One region of the Janthinobacterium sp. DSP2-3-3 genome, then DNA from elsewhere that is predicted to be linked to it. Evidence: predicted binding sites of a transcription regulator. Region 1 holds the regulator's gene; each other region holds the start of a gene.
What was found. Region 1 encodes FNR, which switches genes on or off when oxygen is low (the NO sensors DNR and NnrR bind a similar motif). Its sites were predicted from a motif close to TTGATNNNNATCAA; they were not measured.
Positions count from the first base shown of each region.

Region 2: the regulator FNR is predicted to act here: its motif matches at 1,259-1,272, upstream of ACP7DE_RS22715 (carbohydrate kinase).
Region 3: the regulator FNR is predicted to act here: its motif matches at 2,454-2,467, upstream of ACP7DE_RS13700 (glycine-rich domain-containing protein).
Region 4: the regulator FNR is predicted to act here: its motif matches at 2,324-2,337, upstream of cqsA (alpha-hydroxyketone-type quorum-sensing autoinducer synthase).

Region 1 is NZ_JAFCWA010000017.1:51,651-56,015, forward strand. It holds gene ccoG (cytochrome c oxidase accessory protein CcoG) at 1-1,259, shown strand, start outside; gene ACP7DE_RS25545 (FixH family protein) at 1,314-1,838, shown strand; gene fnr (fumarate/nitrate reduction transcriptional regulator Fnr) at 1,842-2,600, opposite strand; gene ACP7DE_RS25555 (response regulator) at 2,840-4,365, shown strand, end outside.
Region 2 is NZ_JAFCWA010000013.1:25,197-29,561, reverse strand. It holds gene ACP7DE_RS22725 (phosphopentomutase) at 1-119, opposite strand, end outside; gene xapA (xanthosine phosphorylase) at 237-1,076, opposite strand; gene ACP7DE_RS22715 (carbohydrate kinase) at 1,467-2,624, shown strand; gene ACP7DE_RS22710 (pseudouridine-5'-phosphate glycosidase) at 2,628-3,557, shown strand; gene ACP7DE_RS22705 (LysR family transcriptional regulator) at 3,642-4,365, shown strand, end outside.
Region 3 is NZ_JAFCWA010000006.1:68,411-72,775, forward strand. It holds gene ACP7DE_RS13680 (SDR family oxidoreductase) at 1-205, shown strand, start outside; gene ACP7DE_RS13685 (hypothetical protein) at 289-549, shown strand; gene ACP7DE_RS13690 (hypothetical protein) at 756-1,025, shown strand; gene ACP7DE_RS13695 (hypothetical protein) at 1,267-1,506, shown strand; gene ACP7DE_RS13700 (glycine-rich domain-containing protein) at 1,594-2,337, opposite strand; gene ACP7DE_RS13705 (CHASE domain-containing protein) at 2,524-4,365, opposite strand, start outside.
Region 4 is NZ_JAFCWA010000003.1:274,965-279,329, reverse strand. It holds gene ACP7DE_RS08005 (MFS transporter) at 1-147, shown strand, start outside; gene ACP7DE_RS08000 (GIY-YIG nuclease family protein) at 120-467, shown strand; gene ACP7DE_RS07995 (MarR family winged helix-turn-helix transcriptional regulator) at 525-974, shown strand; gene cqsA (alpha-hydroxyketone-type quorum-sensing autoinducer synthase) at 1,012-2,259, opposite strand; gene ACP7DE_RS07985 (sensor histidine kinase) at 2,412-3,710, shown strand; gene ACP7DE_RS07980 (response regulator) at 3,714-4,365, shown strand, end outside.

The sequences.
Region 1 (4,365 bases):
TGCCGTGGTTGACCTGGAATGGCAGGCAAGCCCTGCTGTTCGATTTGACCACGCGCAAGTTCTACATTTTCGGCGTCGTGCTGTGGCCCCAGGATTTCATCTATCTGGCGGCCCTGCTGATCATCTGTGCGTATTTGTTGTTCCTCGTCACGGCCATTGCCGGGCGGGTGTGGTGCGGGTTCTCTTGCCCGCAAACGGTATACACGGAAATCTTCCTGTGGGTCGAACGCCGCATCGAAGGCACGCGCAGCGCGCGCATGGCCCTCGACAAGCAGGGTCCCTCCGTGCGCAAGGCCTTCAAGAAGACGGCCAAGCACCTGGTGTGGGGCGCCATCGCCCTGTGGACGGGCTTTACCTTTGTCGGCTACTTCACGCCGATCAAGGAACTGGCGCAGGCGGTGACCACCTTGAATTTCGGTCCCTGGGAATGGTTCTGGGTCTTGTTCTACAGCCTGGCAACCTACGGCAACGCGGGCTGGCTGCGCGAGCAGGTGTGCAAATACATGTGCCCCTACGCGCGCTTCCAGAGCGCCATGTTCGACCAGGACACGCTGATCATCACCTACGATACCAAGCGCGGCGAACCGCGTGGCGCCATGAGCAAGAAGGCCGGCAACAACGACAAGCTGGGCGATTGCATCGACTGCACCCTGTGCGTGCAGGTGTGTCCGACCGGCATCGATATCCGTAACGGCCTGCAGTATGAATGCATCGGTTGCGCCGCCTGCGTCGATGCCTGCAACAGCGTGATGGACAAAGTCGAGCGGCCACGGGGCCTGATACGCTACAGTACCGACCATGCGATGGAAAACAACTTCAATTCGAAGCAGATACGCCAGCGCGCCATGCGTCCGCGCGTGCTGATCTACACTTCCATCCTGGCCCTGATCATCATCGCCGTGTGTACTTCGCTGGCCTTGCGCACGCCCCTGAAAATGGACGTGATCCGCGACCGCGGTTCGATGGGACGCGAAGTGGAAGACGGCATGATCGAAAACGTCTACCGCCTGCAGATCATGAACACCTCGGAGCAAAGCCAGCATTTTAAAATCAGCGTCTCCGGCTTGCCGGGCCTGACCTTGCTGACGCGCGAAGAAGTGATGTTGCAGCCGACGGAAACGCTGGGCTGGCCGATCCGCCTGCGCGTGCCGCACGGGGTCGGCGAAAAGGGCTCGAACAAGATTGCGATCGAATTGCACTCGCTGGACGACCCATCGCTGCATGTACGTGAAAGCGCGGTATTCATCGTGCCGCGCTAATGTAGGAAGGCCAGTCCCCGCATGGGGACTGGCTGATCAAACAGGAGAAATATCATGTCCGACAGTCTCAAGCTGCAAGCACCCGTTGCACCGTGGTACAAGCATCGCTGGCCTTGGCTGCTGATGATCGGCCCAGGCTTGTCCGTGGTCGTCGGCAGCTTCATGGGATATATCGCGTTTACGCAGCCCGATGCACTGGTGGTGGGCGACTATTACAAGCAGGGCAAGGCAATCAACCAGGATTTGAAGCGCGACACGATCGCCAGCAACCTGGCGATGGATACCAGCTTATCCTATGATGTGGCGCACGCGCGCCTCAGTGGTTCCGTGCACAGCTTCGGCAAGGCTTACCAGGGTCCGCTGCAGCTGCATCTGGCGCATGCGACCTTGCCGGAAAAGGATATCAAGCTGCTGGTGCAGCCCGATGTGGCCGGCAACTTCTCGGTAGCGCTGCCGATGCTTGAGCGCAGCCGCTGGCAAGTGCTGGTGGAAAACGATAAACGCGAGTGGCGCCTGTCCGGCATCTGGACCTGGCCCCTGCAGCGCAGCATCGCGCTGCATGCTGACGCAGAGCTGTAAAGCTTACTTGCAGACGTCGGTACCAGCCGTAATGGCTTTCAACTTGGCGGGCTGCAAGATTTCAATTTCGCGATTCGAGACGCGCAGCCAGCCTTCCTTCTTGAACTTCGACAGCAGACGGCTGACGCTCTCGATGGTCAGCCCCAGGTAATTGCCAATTTCCTCGCGCGACATGCGCAACTGAAATTTGCTGGCCGAATAGCCGCGCGCTTCATAGCGTGAGGCCAGGTTGACGATAAAGGCGGCAAAACGCTGCGTCGCCTGCATATTGCCCAGCAACAGCATCACGCTTTGCTCGCGCGTGATTTCCTGGCTCATCATGCGGTGGAAATGGCGCAACAGGGTCGGCATATTGCCCAGCAATTGTTCCAGGCTGGAAAACGGTATTTCACAGACTTCGCTGTCTTCCAGCGCCACGGCATTACAGTGGTGGCGGTCGGCGCTGATGGCGTCCATGCCCAGCAGTTCGCCGGCCATCTGGAAACCCGTCACCTGCTCTTCGCCACCCGGATTGATCTGGTACGTCTTGAAGTGCCCCAGGCGGATCGCATACAGGTTCTGGAACGAGTCGCCGATGCGGAACAGCGAGGCGCCGCGCACGATCTTGCGGCGGCGGCCGATGATCTGGTCCAGCCTGTCCATATCGCCCACATCGAGGCCCATCGGCAGGCACAATTGATGCATGCTGCAGGTCGAGCATCGCGCACGCAACGCTTCCACGTTCACTATGGGCAAGGTGGGAGTGAGTAGCGCTTCAGTCATGTTGATACCTTTTAGAAAATGCAATAACAAGTTTACTGCATACACGGTTGCCGTGTGCCAATTTCACCGCAATTGCGCTGAATAAACGACGTTCTGACTTTAATTATATGGCAACATCGTCAAAAGCCCATGCGGGGAGGGCAATTTGCGCCGCACCGCTTGCCAAGCTCGGGTATTGATAGGAAAATTCCTGACAGCATTATCTGCCGCCTGTGCCGCCCGGTACTGAAAAGGAAATCATGAAGCCTCTCGGCATTAAAGCAAAAGTCGCGCTAGCCACCAGCCTGACCTCGATCGCCATGATCGCGCTGGTCACCATGATCCAGGTGCAGCACATGCGCGCCGACTTCACCAAAGTGCTGCTGAGCCAGCAATCGGCCCTGATTACCCGCACCGCTGCCGAGCTCGACGACAAGCTGGGCATGCTGCTGCAGATCGTCGCGCTGACGGCCAGGCAGCAGCCGCCGGAATTGATCGCCCAGCCCGCCCAATTGCGCGAATACTATGCGCGCCGCGCGATGCTGGTGCTGTTCGACGACGTGCTGGTGCTCGATGCGCAAGGCGCCATCGTGGCCGACATGCCGCGGGTCGCGGGACGCGCCGGCATCAACGTCGGCGAGCGCGAATATTTCCAGACCGTCGTGCGCACGCGCCAGCCCATGATCACCGAGCCGATGCTGGGCAAATCAAGCGGCATGCCCATCGTGCAGATGGTGGCGCCCGTGCTCACCGCCGATGGCCAGGTGGCCGGCGTGGTGATTGGCGTGCTGCGCCTGTACAAGGATAACCTGCTGGGACGCCTGCGCTCGGAAAAGATCAGCAAGAGCGGCTATTACTTCATCCTCACGCGCGGCGCCGTGCCGCGCTACGTGCTGCATCCCGACACCAGCCGTTTGCTGCAGCCGCGCCAGCCGAACGCCAACCTGACGACCACGCAGTTGCTGAAGGAAGATGGCGAAGGCAGCATGGTCAGCACCAACAACCGCGGCATCACGGCCGTCAACAGCTTCAAGCGCCTGAAATCCGTGAACTGGCTGCTGGGTGCCTCGCTGCCCGTCGAGGATGCCTTCGAACCCTTCGATGGCGTACTGTACCGGCTGGTACTGTGGAGCATCCTCGCTTCGCTGCTGGCTGCTTTTGTTCTGGGCTGGGTCACCGTGCGCCTGCTGTCGCCGCTGGTACGCCTGCGCGACACCCTGCTGGCCCTGCGCACCAGCGGCAACCGCTTCACTCCCGTGCCGGTGCAGCAGCGCGACGAGATCGGCGAACTGACGGAAGCGTTCAACGGCCTGATGAGCGAACGCGACCGCCTGCAGCAGGAGCTCGAATCGCGCGCGGCAGAGCTGGAACAGGAGCGTGACCGGGCCGAGGCGGCCAACCGCGCGAAGAGCGATTTCGTGGCCAACATGAGCCATGAAATCCGCACGCCCCTGAATGCCGTGCTGGGCATGGTGTACTTGCTGGGCAATACCAAGCTCGATACGGAACAGCGCAAGTATCTGACCATGGTGCGCGTAGCGGGCCAGTCGCTGCTGGGCATCCTCAACGACGTGCTCGATTATTCGAAGATCGAGGCGCGCCGCATGGAATTGTCGCCCGTCGAATTCGATCTCGACGAAGTCATGAATACCCTGGCCACGACGATGACCATGAATGCGGGCGAAAAGGAGCTGGAACTGGCCATCGCCGTCGAACCCGACGTGCCGCGGCGCCTTGTGGGCGACGCCCAGCGCCTGCAGCAGATTCTCGTCAACCTGGCCGGCAA
Region 2 (4,365 bases), on a different contig from region 1:
TTGGCGACAGTGCTGGCAATGTGGCCAAAGGTATTGGCACCTGCGTCGCCATACTTGGCGGCGTCTGGCGTCGCGCCAAGGCCGAAGGAATCAAGCAGGAGGATAAATGCGCGTGACATGATAAGGCTCGCTTTATGGAATGATGCGGGATGATGCGGATAGTGTAGGCCGGATTTCCCCGGCCTGCCGCGCGGCAGCGCCGGTGGCCGGCGCGCCGCTACTGCGTAAAAAAGTGCTTAAGCTTGCGGTTTTTCAGCAACCTTGGCCAGGAAAGCCAGGATCAGCTTGACCAGGTCTTTCGCGCCGATGGCCGCGTATTTCAGGGTTTGTTCGTGCGACAGGGCGAATGGCGACATGCCTTCGGCCAGGTTGGTGATGACGGACACGCCCACCACTTTCAGGTCGCAATGACGGGCCGAGACCACTTCCGGCACCACGGACATGCCAACCGTGTCGGCGCCCAGGCGGGCCATCATGCGGATTTCCGCAGCCGTTTCGAAGTTCGGGCCAGGGTAGGCGACGAACACGCCTTCGTGCAGGGTGATGCCGCTGGCGGCCGCCGTGTCCTTGACTTGCTGGCGCAGTTCGGCGTCATAGGCGTTGGCCATGCTGAAGAAGCGCGGACCGAAGCGGTCGTCGTTCGGGCCGACCATCGGCGTGCCTGGCAGCAGGTTGATATGGTCGCTGATGGCCACCAGGCTGCCGGCGTCCACTTCAGGGCGCAGGGAACCGGCGGCGTTGGTGACGAACAGCATTTCGCAGCCCAGCAGTTTCAGGGTGCGGATGGCGCTCGTCATCACGCCCATGCCATAGCCTTCATAGAAGTGGCCACGGCCCTTCATGCAGACGACGGCGACGCCCGACAGGTTGCCGACCACCAGTTCGCCGGCATGGCCGTGCACGGTGCTGATCGGGAAACCCGGCAATTCGTCAAAGCTGATGCTGACGGCGTCCGTCATCTGCTCGGCCAATACACCCAGGCCGGAGCCGAGGATCATCGCCACGCGCGGCTTGAAATTTTCTGGGGCGCGGGCACGGATGATTTCGGCGGCGTGGAAAGGGGCGTTGTTCGACATGGTTATCCTCTGTTTGACTAATGATGATGGTTGCTGCCTGCGCAGCCGTCCCCGCTGAGGGACTGCGGCCCAGGTATCGGGTATGTATGGTGTTACAGGTATATCGAAATGCGTATTGCCTCTATTTGCCGCCACTATGCATCAAACGGAATATGTATGGCAAATACCATTTTTCTTGCCCATTTATATAATTCAAATATAAATGGCCGATATTATAGTCGAGACAAGCCCAGGTTCGCCATGCCCGGGAAATGCATGCATACAAGCTCCATACGACCACTTTTGGCGCACGCTTGACGCGAACTTGAGACGAGCTTGACACGAACTTGACACCGCCTAGACAAATGTTTAAAGTTTCAGACAAATGTTTAAACCTTCAGTGAACACCTTGTGACCGATACCAATAAAAAAGACCAGCTGTACACGCTGATCCGCAACAACCCCTTCATCTCGCAGCAAGACCTGGCGAGCGAGCTGGGCTTGTCGCGCTCGGCCGTCGCCGGCCACATCGCTGGACTCATACGCGAGCGGCGCCTGCTGGGACGCGCTTACGTGCTGCCCGACAGCCGCCCCGTGCTGTGCATCGGTGCCGCCAACCTCGACCGCAAGATGCGCACTCTGGCGACCCTGCAGATGGGCACCTCGAATCCCGTGCGCTCGGAAGAAGTGTTTGGCGGCGTAGGCCGCAACATCGCGGAAAACCTGGCCCGCCTGTCGATCCCGGTCGCCCTGCTGACGGCGCTGGGCGACGACGCTGCCGGCCACGCCCTGCAGACGCATGCGGAAGACGCGGGTATCGATATGCGCGGCAGCTTACATCTGAGTAACACCAGCAGCGGCACTTACACGGCCGTGCTCGACGAACATGGCGAAATGCTGCTGGCGATGGCCAACATGCAACTCTACGAACAGCTGACCCCAACCTTTTTGCATAGCCGCCAGCCGCAGCGCGCCGCCGCCGCCCTCACCGTCTGCGACCTGAACCTGGGCCACGACAGCGTACAAACACTGCTGGCCGACGCGCGCCAGGACGCGGCCCACGCAACGCCGCTCGTCATCGTCGCCGTCTCGCAGCCGAAGATGGCGCACCTGCCGCAAGACCTGACGGGCTTACACCTGCTGATCCTTAACCGGGGCGAACTGGAAACGCGCGTGGCACGCGCCTTGCCGACGGCGTTTGAGGTGCGCGCCGCCTGCCGCGAAGTGCAGCGCCAGGGCGCGCGCCAGGTGATCGTCACCTGCGGCGGCGAAGGCGTGTACTTTACGGATGGCGACGGCCCGGACGCGCCTATTGTCCACCTGGCCGCGCGCGAAGTGGACGCCGTCGACGTGACGGGCGCTGGCGACGCTTTTTCCGCCGCCGTCTGCTGGTCGCTGTACCACGACAGCAGCGATTTGAAACTGGCGTGCCGGCGCGGTCTGAAGCTGGCCGCCATGACCCTGGAATCCGACGCCACCGTCTCGCCCCTGATTTCGGCCGGCGCGCTCGACGACATCGACGACGCCGATCTGGCGCCGCCTCCCCCTAGCCTCTTTCAACAGGACTGAACCATGACACAATTGAATAGCTTCCTCTCGTTCTCGCAAGAAGTACTCGACGCGCGCGCCGCCGGCAAGGCCATCGTGGCGCTGGAATCGACCATCATTTCGCACGGCATGCCGTATCCGCAAAACGTGGAAATGGCGCGCGAAGTGGAAAAGATCATCCGTGACGGCGGCGCCGTGCCGGCCACCATCGCCATCATCGGCGGCAAGATTTGTGTGGGCTTGTCGCCAGAGCAGCTGGAACTGCTGGGCACCTCGCCCGACGCCATGAAGGTCAGCCGCCGCGACCTGCCGTTCGTCTTGTCGCAGGGTAAATTGGGCGCCACCACCGTGGCCGCCACCATGATTTGCGCGCAGCTGGCCGGCATCGCCGTGTTCGTTACGGGCGGCATCGGCGGCGTGCACCGCGGCGCGGAAACCAGCTTCGACATTTCCGCCGACTTGCAGGAACTGGCGCAAACCTCGGTGGCCGTCGTCTGCGCGGGCGTCAAATCCATCCTCGACATCGGCCTGACCCTGGAATACCTGGAAACGCATGGCGTGCCCGTCATCAGCGTGGGCCAGGAAGGTTTTCCCGCTTTCTTTACGCGCGAAAGCGGCTTCAAGGCCGATTTCCGCCTCGATACCGCCGCCGAGCAGGCCGCCTTCATCGACACCAAGTGGCAGCTGGGCTTGACAGGCGGTGTGATCGTCAGCAACCCGGTGCCGGCCGCGCAAGCCATGCCGAAGGAAGAAATCGACGCGATCACCACGCAAGCGCTGCAAGAAGCGGACGCGGGCGGCGTGAAGGGCAAGCAAGTCACGCCATTCCTGTTGTCGCGCATCAAGCAGTTGACGGACGGGCGCAGCCTGGCGACGAATATCGCCCTGGTCAAGCACAATGCCCAGGTCGGCACCGCGCTGGCCATTGCCATGCAGGCGCTCGTGGCACGATAATAAGACTGCTGTATAGAAGTGTGCGCACTGCCAGCGGTGCACACACAGTTCCATCGCCTAGCAAGACGCAACGCCAAGGAAAGCATGTCCATCGATCTGAAACAGTTAAAGTATTTTCTTGCCGTCGCCGAGGAGAAAAGCTTCAGCCGCGCCGCCGAGCGCCTGCATATCTCGCAGCCGCCCCTGAGCCAGCAGATCATGAAACTGGAAAGCGAATTGGGCGTGCGCCTGTTTGCGCGCACCACGCGCACCTTCGAGCTGACCGTGGCGGGCAAGGCGCTGATGAACGAGGCAGCCGATCTGCTGGCCAAGATGCGCATGACCATCGACACCATCCGTCAGATCGACCGCGGCGAAGTGGGCCGCTTACGCGTGGGCATCGTCGGCTCGGCCATGTGGGGTCCCATCCCCAGCCTGCTGGAAGAATTCCAGACCAAATTTCCCCGCGTCACCTGGACCATCCATGAATTCGGTCCCACGGTGCAATACGAAGCCTTGCGCGCCAAGCAGATCGACGTGGGTTTCTGGCGCGAACCGAAGCTTAACGACGACGACTTGCGTCACGATAATTTACGCCAGGAATTGTGCTTCCGCGAAAACGTCTGCGTGGCCGTCAATGAACACCATCCGCTGGCAAAAAACACGGCCATCGAGCTGATCGACATCGCTCACGAGCCCATGCTCACCTTGAACCTCGACAAGTCGGCCTTTCCCCGCTACCTGGTGCAATGCTGCATCAATGCCGGTTTCGAGCCCGTGATTTTCCAGGAAGCGAGCGAGCCGCAAACCTTGCTGGCCATGGTGGGCG
Region 3 (4,365 bases), on a different contig from region 1:
CGACACCTTCGGTCTGCCGCGTCCGCCGCGCCTGCCGCGTGCCGAACTGCAGCAAGTGGTCACGCCGATGCTGCTGTCATTCATGTCCGAATCGCGCCGCCTGCACAATGTGCGCCTCAAGCGCGAGCTGGGCGTGCGCCTGCGCCACGCGCGCGTGGCCGATGCCTTGCAGTCGCTGTCCGCCGATGTGGCCAGCATCGGGTAAAATGGTCGGTTATCTGCGCACTTTGCTGGGCCGGCGCGTAGCGCGCCGTTGCGGCGGTGCGCCATTCACTTAAGGACTACAGCATGACCACCCTCACTTACGAAGCATACCTGGACGAGGTCACCACCGTCCTGACGGAACTGTATGACCTCGACGACGACGCTGCCATCAAGCTGGTCGTGGCGGCGCAGGATGCCGAATTTTTTGTCCCGCACGATGCGCATGAGGAAATGCGTACCGCCGAGCAAGCCAAGAAAGATGCGGTCACCCTGTTCGAGCGCAAGCAGAATCGCCAGCAAACGCAGGAAAAACAGCAACAGCGCGTGCGCCAGCAAAAGAAATAAAGACGCGGTGCTGGGCCACCGGCCGCCAGGCCGTGGGGCAGTGCGGGCTTCGGCGCAACACCGGGGTCTTGCCATTTGATGCAACGCAAAAGCGTCATGGCGCGCTGGCGATATGGTGAGCAATGTCGTCACGCGTGCTGGCTATTTATGGCGGGCTCTACATCTACAATTAGCGCGACGCTGTTTCCCGTCAGCAGGAGCGAGTCATGCGAGCTACGAGTTACCCCAGCAAGGAACAGGTGCGCGCTTATATGCGCCGCCGTGAACATGCGCTGCAGCCGCCGCCACCACCCGATGAAATTCGCCGACAACTGGCCTGGTGCCGCGTGGACGCCTTCTCCGGCACCTGCCTGACGGCCACTCCGGCCGGCGTGGCCGCGCAAGGCTGGCATTTATCAGCGGACATGGCTCGCCTGAGCACGCTCATGGCGATTGCCTGGCTGATGCACAGCGGTGTTTCTCATTGTAAAAATTGATGACTTGCAGCAAATTTTTCCAATTTGAGTTATCCTCTAGCACATTCCAAGTGCGTTAATTCTCTTCAATTATCACAATTTTGCTTTAAGTTACGCAAAAATCAACAATAGCGTGTATTATATTGTTTGTGGTGTAAAAGCCGCATAAGTGATGGCGCTTTTTAGTGTGTTTACCCTGAATTATTGCAGAAGAGACATTCGGTTTCTTTGTGCTCTAATACAACAAGTACGGATTTTGATCATGTCTCTCAAACAAATTACCTCTTTGCCTACCTACAACCCGAATCGCGTCCTCGATGCGATCATCGACAAGCTGCAACTGAAAAACGATGCCGCCTTGTCGCGCGCGCTGGAAGTGGCGCCACCTGTTATCAGCAAGATTCGTCACAACACCTTGCCGATCGGCGCCACGATCCTCATCCGCATGCATGAAATCAGCGATTTCAGCATTCGTGAACTGCGCGAGTTGATGGCTGCCTAAGAGCGCCTGACAGACGGCAAACTGAGAGGTGCCGTCTGGGTACGTCAGGCTTGCCGCGTGCGGCAGCCACATCTGTTTTTCGCTTTTCTATTGCGGGTCGCGGTTCAGCACCGGACGATCGATGTAGAAACGCCCCATTTCCAGGCCGGTCGTGGACGACTTGACCACCGCGGCGGCCAGTGTGGCGGGCGCGCTGGAAAATGCGGTATTGGCAGCCCCGGTCGCGCGGCCCGAATACGCTGTCGCCTGCACCGCTGCGCTGGAAAACGCCGTTTGTACGGCCCGGCCCGAGTATGCCGTCGCCTGTACCGCCGCACTGGAAAACGCCGTTTGTACAGCCCGGCCTGAGTACGCTGTCGCCTGTACTGCGGCACTGGAAAACGCTGTTTGTACCGTCCGTCCTGAATACGCAGCCTGCACGGCGCGTCCCGAATACGCCGTTTCTGCGCGGATATAATCTTCCCCGAACGTTTGCTCATACAGCTGCTTCATGCGCTCGCCCACGCGCAGGTGTGCCGCTTCGTCGTCTTCGCCGCGTAGGCCGATGTAGGGGAAGTGATGCAGGAAGTAGCCGAAGACCTGTTCGCAGTCCGCCGCATATTTCAGAGTGTCGAGAATGTGGTAATGCCAGAATGTATCGACGTCCATCAGTGGCGCTGTTTCTTCTTCCGGAAACTGTTTCATCAGGATCAGAAAGCGCCGGTACTCGAACTCCACCGCATTGGCCTTCTCCAGACTCCATCCTTCGCCTGACTCCTGGTGCATCAGCTTGACTTTGATCGCGTCCAAATTCAAATCGGCAATTGCCTTGAAACTGTCGTTCGTATCCATGAATGTCCTTTGATAAAGAGCGTTGTGGGAAATACAGTGCAACAAGGGAGAGTGGTGGCGGTGTACTCCTGGCAAGTAGTCGAGGAATGCCTGGTCCATGGCGGGCAGGCGCTGAGTTGTCCTACATCAATATTGCATCTAATAACAAAATATGCAAGCTGAGCTTGCTTCAATGCGGCCGACCTATCAGGTGTTGCTCCGGCTGTCTTCCTGGTAGGGGAACGCGGTGGCGTCCGCACCCAGCGGTACGCTGACATGCACGCTCATGCCCGCGCCGGGGCTGCTTTCGATGTAGAAAGTGCCACCCAGTAACTTAATGCGTTCCTCGATCCCTACCAGGCCAAATGAGCCCAGCTTGTTGCGTCCGTCGATGGCCGCACCCACGCCGTTGTCGCTGACGCTCATCGACACGGTGTCGTGGCACTTTTCCAGCTTGACTTGCACGCTGCTGGCATTGGCATGCTGGGAAATGTTGCTGAGCGACTCTTGCAGGATGCGGAACAGGGCCGTGGCACACTGGTCGCTCAGACAGATGTCGTCATGGCTTTCGCTCACTTCGCAGGCGATGCCCGTGCGCAGGCGAAATTGCGCTACCTGCCATTCGACGGCCGCATTCACACCCAGGTCCAGCACGGTAGGGCGCAAGTCGTTGATGATTTGCCGCACGCTCTTGATGGTGGCGTCGATCTGCTCCAGGGTCGAGCGGGCGCGGGCGTTCAGGCGCGGGTGGCGGCGCTGCGTGCGCGAGGCCAGCATGTCGGCATCGATGCGCAAGACCAGCAGGTTCTGTCCCAGATCGTCGTGGATTTCGCGCGCGATGCGCTTGCGCTCTTCTTCCTTGATCCGGTCGGCGTGGGCTGCCAGGCGGCGCAGTTTCTGGTGCGACAGCTGCAGGCGGATCTGGCTGGCGCGCAATTCCGCCGTCATACCCGTCGCCATCTGGATGGCGCGCCGGCGCGACGACGCCAGGGCATGAAACAGCATGTACAGCAGCATGGTGCTGGCAAAACCGGTCAGCAGGGCCAGCCACGGCAGGAAGACGTCGAAGCGCGTATACAGGTCGCTCTTGCGCACGCTGAACAGCGCTTGCCACGCGCGGCCATTGTGCTCGATGAGCATTGTGCTGCTCAGATACCGCCCCGAGTTGCCGGGCAGCCACCATGGCGCATGCATGCCCGCCGTCGTGCTGTCAAAGATGGGGCGCATGTCGTGCGGCAAGTTCAGCGGCAAGTCCGGCTGTTCAAGCGGCACCTGCGGGCCGATATCGAACAGGGTCAGGCGGACATTGCGTACCGGCATGTCGGCCAGCGCGCTGCGCATCATCGTCACCAGGTCGTAGCCGATGCCGATGGAACCCTGGTAGGCTGCGCGCCTTTGCTCCACCGTGCCGGTCGGCATGCCGAAGCGGTACATGGGCAGGCGCATGGCCATGCCCGTCAGCTGTGGCCGACCTTCCATCGGCACGGGGACGCCGGAATTGCTGATCTGGCCCGAATCGCGCGACTGCGCCAGCGCTTCGGCGATCAGGGGGCGCGAAGCGATGTCATAGCCATATTTTTCCGGCGCGCTGGCAATCGGCTCGATGTACACCAGCACGGAATAATGGGGGCGCGGGCCGGCCGGATGGATGGCAAACGCCGGATAACCGTCGCGTCCGGGCGGATAGTCGCGCTGCATGGCCGCTTCGAAGGCGGCGCGCTGCGACTCGTCGATTTCCTGGCTGTAATTGAGATTCATCACGCCCGGATAGTTCTGTTGCAAGCCGATATTGGCCACGTAGCGGTGGAATTGCTCGCGGCTCACGTGTTCGTTGGCGTGGAACAGGCTGGCCGTGCCGCGCAGCAGGTTGGCATACGACTTGAGGCGCGATGTGATGTTTTTCTGGTTATTGCGCGCCAGATTGTTGAACAGCTCGCTGGCATCGTTTTCGATCGACAGCGAAGCGGCCATGTAGAACAGCAGGCTCACCATCAGCGACGTCACGAAACCGAGCTGCCAAAGGGGTTTTTTTTCAGCAGATAAGGGGTG
Region 4 (4,365 bases), on a different contig from region 1:
CTGTTCTGCGGCGGCGGCGCCCTACTGCTAACGGCAGCCGTGGGGGCGGCACTCTTCACCGCCATCCCGCGCATCGCCGGAGCAGAAACGAATTGCACAAACGATGGGAGAAATAAAACATGGATAAGACACGACAGGCAACATTGAAAGCACACTACCGGCAACAGCCACCGCCGCTGGGCATCATCGCCCTGCGGCACCTGCCCAGCGGACGGACCTTGCTCGAATGCAGCCGTAACGCGCCCGGCATGCTGAACCGGCACCGCTTCGAACTGAACTTGGGCAAGCATCGCAATGCCCAGCTGCAGGCGGACTGGCGGCGCGACGGCGCGGCGGCCTTTTCCTGCGAGATCATCGACACCGTCACCCTGCCCGACGACCCCGCCTTCGATACGGACGCCGAGCTGGGCGCCCTGCTGGCGCTGCACCTGGAGCAACTGCTGGAACAGGGGCAGCCGCTGTATTGAGCAGGTTTACTTTATACTTGCGCACTCAAGCATTTCGCAGCGAATAAAATGGCAACCATGACCGATCACATTTCCCCCTCGCCGGACGGCGCCAGCGCGCTGGACTTCTGCCTGCGCCTGGCGCGCGCCCAGGCGCTGCTGGTGCGCCGCTTCGACAGCGCCCTGGGCAATTTGCATGGCCTGAGCTTCAGCGACTATCAATTGCTGTATCAGCTGCAGCGCGCACCTGGTGCGCGCCTGCGGCGCATCGACCTGGCCGAGCGCCTGGCGCTGACGGCCTCGGGCGTCACGCGCTCCTTGATGCCGCTGGAAAAGATCGGCCTGGTGGCGCGCCAGGCCGATGTGCGCGACGCGCGCGTCGGCTATGCCGTGCTGACTGCCGCCGGCCAGGAATTGCTGGGACATGCCAACGCCACCGCGCATGCGGTGGGCCGCGAATTGCTGCAGGACGCACCGGCAGAGCAGCTGGGAGCGCTATCCGCCGTCCTGGGCAAGCTGGCCGGCTGACGCTGTCAAGCGGCTGACGCCGGCGCTGGTGCCGGCCCTACACGAGCGCCAGCTTGCGCATGCGCCGCGTCGACGGCCAATGTTCCACGTGCACTTCGGCGCGCACTGCCGCGCAGGCGGCCAGCAGCCTGGCGATGCCCGTCTCGTCGAGTCCAGCGTTGAGGGTCAGTCGCACGAGGGCCCGGTTCTTCGCCGTTGCCGGGGCACAAAACATGGCGCCGTAAATGCCATGCCGCTCCAGCGCCTGGCGCAGAGCCAGTGTGGCCGGTTCGCCACCTGCTTCCAGCGCCACGATCTGCTCCGTGCCGTCGCTGACGTTGTAGCCGAGCGCGCTCAATCCCTGGCGCACCTGCAGCGTGTGGCGCCGCAAAATGGCGCGGCGCGCGTCGGCGGCCATAATGAAATCGAGCGCCGCGTCCAGCCATGCCAGCTCGTGGGCCAGCAGGCAGGAGCTGAAGATGGCAGGACGCGATTCGGACAAGAAATATCCCTTGAAGCGGCTGGAACAACTGATGAAACCGGCACGTCCCGCAAAGGCCTTGGCCAGCGACGCCGTGCGGAAATGCACGCGGTGGCCCAGGCCCCAGGCCTCCACCAGGCCCGCGCCTTGCGGGCCATGCGTGCCCAGCGAGTGGGACTCGTCGACCACCACCACGCAGTCGCCGCGCTCGGCAATGTCCAGCAGTTCCAGCAGCGGCGCCACGCTGCCGTTGGTACTGTACAGGGCATCGACGACGATCACGCCGCGGCCATGTTTTTCCACTTGACGCTGCAGGTGCGCCATGTCGTTGTGCAAGAAGGCGACGGCCTGGGTCTGCGCCGACAGCACGCCTTCCCACAGCGAGGCGTGGGCCTGCATGTCCAGGTAGACGGGGATGCCGGGGCCGGCGATACACTGCAGCAAGCCAACATTGGCCGCCATGCCGGACTGCGCCAGGATGCCATCCTCGCAGCCCATGAAGCGGGCCAGCCGGCTTTCCAGCCGATGCTGTTCGCTGCCTTCCTGCAAGTACACGGCCGACATCAGCATGCCGCCCGCGTTCGCCTGCAGGGAAGCCACCTGGGCCGCCACCAGCGCCGGCTCGGCGGCGATGGAAAGATAGTCATTACCCGCCAGAAAAATGGCATGGGCGGGTGTCGGTTGCCAGGCATGGGGATGCTGTCCTCCCAGCAGTTTTTCAATGCGCGTGATGTGATGCGCATCCATGCGCCGCACGATGTAGTCGGGCAGGCAGTGTTCGGCGCGGTCGAAGGATGGGGCGTGCAAGCTGGTAGCGATGGTCATGGGTTTTCTCCTGGGGAAAGGTTTGCTGCGGATTAAAGCCTTCACCGTGTTGCCAACCCATCCATTGACGTATATCAATGTCCGTCGAGATAACCGTACAAACAAGAAAAATTACGCGATGATAATGTTCTGACGAGGATCAAGGCAGAGTCATGACGCAGCAATGGCAAGGAGGATGGACACACTGGCGCAGGCGCCTGCTCCATTCGCTGCTACATGAACGCGTGCCGCATGAAAACCTGGCCAGCCGCGTCGCCATGCTGGCCGCCGTGGGCACGGTGGCAATGCCGCTGTACTACCTGCTGTGGCAATTTTTTTTCCCACAAGCCTATGAAAACCTGACCCTGCGCCTGACGGGCGTGGGCATCTGCGTGGCAGGCCTGTTTGCGCGCCGCTTCTCGGTCCGCTGGCTGTCGCGCTACCTGCTGTTCGCGCTCAGCTACATCCTGCCCTTCTTCTTTACCTTCATGTTTCTGATGAATCATGCCTCGTCCATCTGGAGCCAATCGCTGCTGATCGGCCTGGTGGTGCTGTTTCATTTCGAAACGGGCCTGGCCTGCCGCGCCTACCTGATCGGTACGGGCGCCGCCTGCCTGGCCGTCGTCCTGCAAGGGGAAGGCGCCTACCTGCTGCAGCCTGAAGTGCTGCAGCAATTGCCCGTGCACTGGTTCACCATCGCCGCGCTGTCCGTGGTAAAAGTGGGCAGCAAGGTACTGGAACGGGAACGGCTGGCGGGCATGGCGGCCGGGCTCGGTTCCGTGGCGCACGAACTGCGCACGCCACTGACCAGCGTGGAAGCGAATGTGCGCGGCATGCGCAGGCTGCTGCCGCAGTTGGCTGGCCAGGCGGACGATATGCCGCCGCTGCTGGATGCGCTGTCGCGTATCCAGTTCGAAGTGCGCCACATGCAGCACATGATCGATTTGTTCCTGATGAGCGCCAGTGCCGTGAACCGCAACCTGCAGCCCAGCCAGACGCTATCGATGCTGGCGATGGTGAACGCCGTGCTCAGGCGCTACCCGTTTACCGGCAAGCTGCAGCGGGCCAGCGTCGCGGTGGACTTACGCACCGACTTCCAGTTCGCTGGCCAGGACGAACTGTGCGTGGTGATCCTGCTGAACCTGCTGAGAAATGCGCTGAAAGCCATCCAGCGCGCCGGCAAGGGCCGCGTGCGCATCATCATCGACGGCGCCCGCCCTGTGCCCAGGCTGCTGTTCATCGACACCGGCTGCGGCATCGCGCCTGCCCGCCTGCCGTTGATCTTCGAGCGTTTTTATTCCTATCCCGTGCATAACGGCAGCGGCATCGGTCTGGCACTGTGCTGGCAGATCGTCACCGCCTGGCAAGCGCGCATCCGCTGCGTATCGCGCGAGCATGCGTATGCGGTCTTCATCCTGGAATTTCCCCAGCCCCTGCCTTCCCGCTTCCAACCCTCTTCTCCCGCAAGGTGACGCATGCAACTGCCCGTCTACACCCATCCGTCCCTGACCGTATTGATCGACGACAGCGATTCCTTCCTGAAAAGCCTGGCGTTCCAGCTCGATCCCGGCCTGGCGCGCAAGACTTTCCACGACACCAGCAGTGCGCTGCACTGGCTGCGCCACAGCACGCAACTGGGCGAGACGCCACTGCACGTCAATTTCGATACGCAAAACCTGCCGCCCGACCAGTGCAACGTGGCACTCGATCTCGACCGCATCTGGCGCATCAGCGGCCAGGCACAGCGCTTCGCCGTGCCTTCCGTGCTGGTGGTCGATTATTCGATGCCGCAAATGAATGGCCTGGAATTCTGCCAGGCGGTACGCGACTTGCCGTGCAAGAAGATCTTATTTACAGGGGCGGCCGATGAAAAAGTGGCCGTGACAGCCTTCAACCGGGGCTTGATCGACCGCTACATCAAAAAGAGCGACGACGATGCGCTCGATGTCCTGGAACAGGAAGTCCATACCCTGCAACGCGAATTCTTCCTGCAGCAGTCGGACACCGTGCGCGACTTGCTATTGCTGCACGACTATAGTTTCCTGCAAGACGAAGCCCTGACCATGGTGGTGCACGCGCTGTGCCAGCGCCATGGCTTCGTCGAGTTTTACATCTTTCCCAATCCCA